Aliidongia dinghuensis: one gene and its partner. The protein of the gene in region 1 interacts with the protein of each later gene in a pairwise test. Links are inferred from orthologs where the notes say so. Each region holds a gene or a part of one and is shown in the gene's direction. Other genes may lie near its edges.

The links.
Region 2: the proteins of ptsN (region 1) and IEY58_RS18205 interact in binary tests that used the Escherichia coli proteins (3 or more experiments, as listed by UniProt). The link is inferred for Aliidongia dinghuensis from one-to-one orthologs.

Annotation. Positions count from the first base shown.
Region 1 is NZ_BMJQ01000012.1:261,311-264,530, forward strand. What follows is about bases 5-2,908. They hold ptsN (PTS IIA-like nitrogen regulatory protein PtsN), read left to right. Parts: upstream 5-1,176; coding sequence 1,177-1,641; downstream 1,642-2,908. Other genes in these bases: rpoN (RNA polymerase factor sigma-54), read left to right, coding at 5-307; hpf (ribosome hibernation-promoting factor, HPF/YfiA family), read left to right, coding at 448-1,050; IEY58_RS22795 (DUF1150 family protein), read right to left, coding at 1,751-1,972; IEY58_RS22800 (Hsp20 family protein), read right to left, coding at 2,196-2,660; IEY58_RS22805 (protein-methionine-sulfoxide reductase heme-binding subunit MsrQ), read left to right, coding at 2,772-2,908. In the rest of the region: more of rpoN, read left to right, coding at 1-4; more of IEY58_RS22805, read left to right, coding at 2,909-3,220. UniProt on the Escherichia coli protein: Seems to have a role in regulating nitrogen assimilation.
Region 2 is NZ_BMJQ01000009.1:205,476-209,065, forward strand. The notes cover bases 75-3,348. They hold IEY58_RS18205 (sensor histidine kinase), read left to right. Parts: upstream 75-418; coding sequence 419-3,148; downstream 3,149-3,348. Other genes in these bases: IEY58_RS18200 (trypsin-like peptidase domain-containing protein), read left to right, coding at 75-280; IEY58_RS18210 (response regulator), read left to right, coding at 3,138-3,348. In the rest of the region: more of IEY58_RS18200, read left to right, coding at 1-74; more of IEY58_RS18210, read left to right, coding at 3,349-3,590. UniProt on the Escherichia coli protein: Member of the two-component regulatory system KdpD/KdpE involved in the regulation of the kdp operon. KdpD may function as a membrane-associated protein kinase that phosphorylates KdpE in response to environmental signals.

The DNA of each region.
Region 1 (3,220 bases):
CAGCCGGGTCACGACCAACAAGTACATGACGACGCCGCGCGGCCTGTTCGAGCTCAAGTACTTCTTCACCTCCGCGATCCCCGCTGCCGATGGTGCTGCCTCGCATTCCGCCGAGGCAGTCAAGTTCCGCATCAAGGCGCTGATCGACGCGGAGGGGGCCGACGGCGTGCTGTCTGATGATCGAATCGTCGAGATCTTACGTGAGGATGGAATCGACATCGCCCGCAGAACGGTGGCGAAATACCGTGAAGCGATGCGGATCCCGTCTTCCGTGTTGCGGCGACGCGACAAGTCGCTGGGCATGTAGAGCACCTGCATATCCCTCCGTCGGCGCCAACCCGGCCGGCCGGAGGGGATCATGGACATCCCGAGGGCGAGCGTCCATCGGGGTGCCGCTCGCCCGGGTCCTGCAGGGCTCGGGCGTGACCAAAGCAAGGGGAGTTCATCATGGCGATGCAGTTACGCGTCACGGGCAAGCAGATGGATGTGGGCGAGTCGCTTCGAACGCACATCGAAGGCACGCTCACCACGCTGGTCGGCAAGTATTTCGGCAATGGCATCGAGGCCCATGCCGTAATCTCGCGCGAGGCCCATCGCTATACGTGCGACCTGCAGGTCCATGTCGGCCGCGGCATCCTCATGCAAGCGAGCGAGAAGGATTCGGACGTCTACCAGGCCGCCGACCGGGCGGCGGAGCGGATCGCCAAGCGGATGCGCCGCTACAAGCGCCGCCTGACCGCGCACAACGTCAACGGCAAGGACCGGGTCGAGCAGGCGATCGAGGCGCGTTCCTACGTTCTGGCGCCCGAGCCGGAAGACCATGACGACACGGCGCACGAGCATCTCGATGGGCAGCCGGTGGTGGTCGCCGAGATGGCGACGGAGATCCCGACGCTCACCGTCGGCGAGGCGGTGATGCGCATGGACCTTGCGGAATTGCCCACTTTGATGTTTAGGAACTCCGCCCATGGCGGACTCAACGTCGTCTATCGCCGGAACGACGGTCATATCGGCTGGATCGATCCACGACAGAACGGCGCGTCCGCCTGAGAGCGCTCATCGCCCGGATGGGAATCCGGGCGATGATTAGCACGAGCGCAGTAATTTTGGAGCATGGTCCGATTGCATACGATCGGGCCGTGTTCCGGGCTGAATAGGCGTCACCAGGATCTATCGATGATTATCGCCGATCTGATCACGCCGCAGAGCGTGATCGCCAATTTCCGCGTCGCTAACAAAAAGCAGGCGCTGCAGGAGTTGGCCAAGAAAGCCGCAGTACTGGTCGGCCAACCGGAGAAGCTCGTGTTCGACGTCTTGTCCGAGCGCGAGCGATTGGGCACGACAGGCGTCGGGCTCGGCATCGCCATCCCGCACGGCAAGGTACCCGGCTTGAGCAAGATGACCGGGCTGTTCGCCCGGCTCGACAAGCCGGTCGATTTCGAGGCGATCGACAATCAGCCGGTCGACCTCATCTTCCTGCTGCTGGCGCCCGAGGACGCCGGGGCGGACCACCTGAAGGCGCTCGCGCGCGTGTCGCGCCTGCTCAGGGATCGGGCGGTCTGTGCCAAATTGCGCGGCACGGACAGCGCTGATGCGCTCTATGCGCTCTTGACCGAGGATCAGGCGTCCAACGCGGCGTGAGGGCTGCGCCGGACGCCCTTCGTGGGAGAACGGGCCGGCGGAAGGATTTGGCCCGGGGGATTTGGCCGGAGGGATTTACCCGAGGAACCTACTCCGGCCGGTTGTCGCTTCAGTGGACGCTGACGGGCTCCAGCCCATGCTGGCGCACCGCGGCGAAGGCGACGTCGCGGTCGGTGACGACCGCCATCTGAGTGCCGTCGGCCGCGTGGATGGCATAGCCGACTTCGTCATTGATCGAGACCGGCTTGATGAAGGCCAGGTCCTGCACGCCGAACGCGGCCAGATCGCGGTCCGACATGTGGCGGGGATTGATGATGCTGCTGTCGTTCATGGTTCTTACCTCCGAACCGGCGGCGGGGGCATCTCGGCCCTATCCAGCCCGACCGGCTCTCTCCAGCGGCCTCGCGTGCCCGTCTCGAGCTCTCCCCGTGTCCCTCTGCATTGCGCGTGCCGGATGCTTGGGGCGCGGATCGATCTCCTGACGAGAACGTGATTGGTCGCGATTGCGTTCAGATCCGATATGTGTCCCGTCCGATGGATGGGTGGCGGATAGGTCAGGCTTTCTCCGTATCGGCGCCGATATCGATGGGTTGGTGGGCAGGGCTCTTGCCGTTCGCGCGGATCTCGACCCGGCGGACCTTGGGCTCGACGGTCGGGCGCACCAGATCGATATGCAGCAGGCCGTTGTCGAGCGAGGCGCCGGTCACCTCGATCCCTTCCGCGAGAACGAAGGAGCGCTGGAATTGGCGGGCCGCGATGCCTCGATGCAGATAGAGCCGCTCGCGATCGTCGGTCTGCTTGCCGCGGATGACGAGCTGGTTGTCTTCGATCTGCACGACGAGGTCATGCATGGTGAAGCCGGCGACGGCGAGAGTGATGCGAAGCCGGTCGTCGCCGGTCTGCTCTATGTTGTACGGCGGGTAGCCGTCGGTCGACGCTTTCGCCACGCGGTCGATCGCGCGTTCGAAATGGTCGAAACCCAGGAGCAGCGGCGAATTGAACAGGGAAATGCGGTTCATGGCGTGGTCTAGAGCCTCCTCCTCACGCAATCGAGCGAGCAGACAACCCGGGCCCGACTTCGGCACCCGGAGATGACGGCGACGCGCCGTCGAACATCTATCAGGTGGTAAATGACCCTCTCTAATCAAGAGCGTTCTCGGCGGACCAAGCAGCAGCTCGCCTACTGGCTCCGCCGGGTCGGCGAACCGCTCGTCATCCTGGCGCTGGCGATCCCGGCCATCGAGCTCGCCTACGATTCCTTTTGGGGTGCGTTCATCGCCGACCCGTTCCCGCCGGCGACGCGGATCACAGGCATCTGGGGCCTGCGCCTCATGGTTGCGGGCCTCCTGGTGACGCCGATCGCGCGCCTTTCAGGCCTGCCGACGGTGATCCGCTTCCGCCGGCCGATCGGCCTCTGGGCGGCCGCCTATTCAATCGGCCATTTCGCGATCTGGAGCTGGGACTACGGCTTCGATCCGGGGATCATCACCCATGAGGTCCTGCGCCTGCGTTATCTGTTCGTGGGGTTCGTTGCGACCGTGCTGCTGGTGCCGCTCGCCGCGACCTCGTTCAACGCAGC
Region 2 (3,590 bases), on another replicon or contig:
CCTCGGCACGGGCCGGATCGACGGCGGCGTCGTGACCGCGATCGAGCCGGGCTCGCCGGCCGACCAGGCGGGCGTCAAGACCGGCGACGTCATCGTTGCGGTCGATCACGAGCCGGTGCGCAACTGGATGAGCGTGGTGAACCGCATCGCGCTTGCCCGCGTCGACCAGGACGTGACCCTGACCGTCGACCGGCGCGGCTCGGTCCAGGATCTGCATGTCACCGTTGCGCCTGCGGCCACCCGCCCGCGCCAGGCGCGCGGCAGCGAGGATTACCAATAAGCCGGACCAGGCTTTTGATGGGATTTTGATGCGGGACGGCGGAATGCCGTCTCGTATTTTCATGCGCCTTCGCGCATGTCTCGAACCATACCGGCCGGTATCTCACCTAAGCGGCTCGGTTTGAGATAAAATTCCCTTATGTCCGACCCCGCCGACCGCGACCAGAGACCCGATCCCGAAGCCCTGCTCGCCGCGGCGGAGAAGGAAGGGCGCGGACGCCTCAAGATCTTCCTCGGCGCCGCCCCCGGCGTCGGCAAGACCTACGAGATGCTGAAGACGGCGCAGAAGCGCCATCAGGAAGGCGTCGACGTCGTCGTCGGCATCGTCGAGACCCACGGCCGCAGCGAGACGGCGGCCCTCGTCGAAGGCCTGGAGGTCATCCCGCGCCGCCAGGTCGAATACCGCGGCCGCCAGCTCGACGAGATGGACCTCGACGCAATTCTGAAGCGCCGACCGAAGCTGGTGCTGGTCGACGAGCTTGCCCATACCAACGCCCCGGGCAGCCGGCACGCCAAGCGCTATCTCGACGTCGACGAGCTGCTCACGGCCGGTATCGACGTCTATACGACGCTCAACATCCAGCATGTCGAAAGCCTGAACGACGTCGTGGCGCAGATCACCCGCATCCGCGTGCGCGAGACGCTGCCCGACAGTTTCCTCGACAAGGCCGACGAGATCGAGGTGATCGACCTCACGCCCGAAGACCTGATGGAGCGGCTGCGCGAGGGCAAGGTCTATGTCCGCGACCAGGCGCAGCGCGCGCTCAAGCATTATTTCTCGCCCGGCAATCTGACGGCGCTGCGCGAGCTCGCCCTGCGCCGGACGGCGCAGCGGGTCGACGACCAGATGCTGAGCTACATGCGCGAGCATGCGATCAGCGGCCCCTGGGCCGCGGGCGAGCGCATCATGGTCTGCATCAGCGAGGCGCCGAACACCCCTGGCCTCATCCGCTACGCCCGCCGCGTCGCCGACCGGCTGCGCGTCAAATGGACCGCGATCTATGTCGAGGGGCCACGCTCGGCGCGGCTGACCGAGCCCGAGCGCAACCGCGTCGCCGACCACATGCGCCTCGCCGAGAAGTTGGGCGCCGATCTCGCCACCATTCCCGGCAGCCGCGTCGTCGATCAGTTGATCGGCTATGCCCAGGCCAACAACATCACCCAGATCATCATCGGCAAGTCCGACCGCTCACGCTGGTTCGAGATCCTGCACGGCTCGGTCGTCCACGACCTGGTCCGCCGCGCCGGCTCGATCTCGATCCACGTCATGGCGGGCGACCCGATCGGCGAGCGCACCGACGGCGACGAGCTCGAGACCAAGGCAGCGCCGCGCCCGTTCGATCCCAAGCCCTATTGGCGCTCGGCGATCGCGGTTGCGGCCGCACTCGGTGCCGGGCTCGGCATCGACCAGGTGCTGCCCCTGCCCCTGCCGAACATCTCGCTCGTCTTCTTGACGGCCGTGCTGTTCGCGGCGGTGACGTCCGGGCTTGGCCCGTCGCTGTTCGCCGCCCTCCTGAGCGTGCTCGCCTACAACTTCTTCTTCCTGCCGCCGCTCTACACCTTCACCATCGCCGATCCGGCGAACGTGCTGGCGCTCGTCGCCTTCATGATCGTGGCGGTGATCGCCTCCAACCTCGCCTCGCGCACCCGCGACCAGGCGATCACGGCGGCCCGGCGCGCCAACACGACGGCCGAGCTCTATGCCTTCTCGCGCAAGCTCGCCGGCACGGCAACGCTCGACGACGTGCTCTGGGCGACGGCCTATCAGGTCGCCTTCATGCTCAAGGTCCGCGTCGTCATGCTGCTGCCGGACGGCGACGGCCGGCTCGAGGTGCGCGCGGGATATCCGCCGGAGGACGAGCTCGACGACGCGGATTTCGCGGCGGCGCGCTGGACCTGGGACCGGAACCACCCAGCCGGCCGCGGTTCCGATACGCTGCCGGGCGGCAAGCGCCTGTTCCTGCCGCTCCGGACCGGCCGCGGCGCCGTGGGCGTCATCGGCATCGACCGGGACGCGCCCGGCCCTCTGCTGACGCCCGACGAGCGCCGCCTTCTGGACGCGCTCGCCGACCAGGCGGCCATTGCCATCGAGCGGACCCGGCTCGCCGAGGATATCGACGAGGCGCGCCTTCTGGCCGAGACGGAACGGCTGCGCTCCGCCCTCCTCACCTCGATCTCCCATGACCTCCGGACGCCGCTCGCCTCGATCATCGGCGCCATCACGTCGCTCCGGAGCTACGGCGAGCGCTATGGCGCCGAGACGCGCGGCGAGCTGATGGCGACCGTGCAGGACGAGGCCGAGCGCTTGAACCGCTTCGTCGGCAACCTGCTCGACATGACGCGGCTCGAATCGGGCGCATTGGAGCTCAAGAGCGACTATGTCGACATGAGCGAAATCGTCGGCACCGCGCTCGACCGCACGGCCAAGATCATGCACGGCCACCGGGTCGAGATCGATCTTGCGGTCGACCTGCCCATGGTGAAGCTCGACGCCGTGCTGATGGAGCAGGTGCTGGTCAATTTGCTCGACAATGCCGCGAAATACGCGCCCGTCGGCACCACGGTCAAGCTCGAGGCCAGGCACAACGACGATGAGATCGTGATCGACGTCGTCGACGAAGGCCCCGGCATTCCGCAGGACGCGCTCGAACGCGTGTTCGACAAGTTCTACCGCGTCCGCCAGGGCGATCGGCAGCGCGCCGGCACGGGCCTCGGCCTCGCGATCTGCCGGGGCTTCGTCGAAGCGCTCGGCGGCCGGATCACCGCGACCAACCGGACCGATCGGGCCGGCGCCATCCTTCGCATCACCTTCCCCAAAGCGCTCGCCGCAAGCGTCGAGCTGCTGGTCGGAGCCGACCATGAAGTCTAGCAATGCCCGTGTGCTGATCGTCGACGACGAGCCGCAAATCCGCCGCTTCTTGCGCACCAGCCTGACCGCGCAGAACTACGAAGTGATCGAGGCGGTCGACGGCGCCGAGGCGCTGAAATTCGCCCAGCGCGAGAAGCCCGACCTCATGATCCTGGACCTGGGCCTGCCCGACATCGACGGCATTGAGGTCATCCGGCGGCTGCGCGACACGGACGCGAGCGCGCTGCCGATTGTCGTGCTGTCGAGCCGGTCCGATGAGAAGGTCAAGGTCGAGGCGCTCGACCTTGGCGCCGACGACTACATCACCAAGCCGTTCGGCATGGAGGAGCTGACGGCGCGCGTGCGCGCGGCACTTCGGCACCGCCTGCACGTCCAGGGCGTGGCCGCAGCCATCGTGACCGGCGACTTGCGTATCGACCTGGTGCAGCGGCTGGTCAGCCGC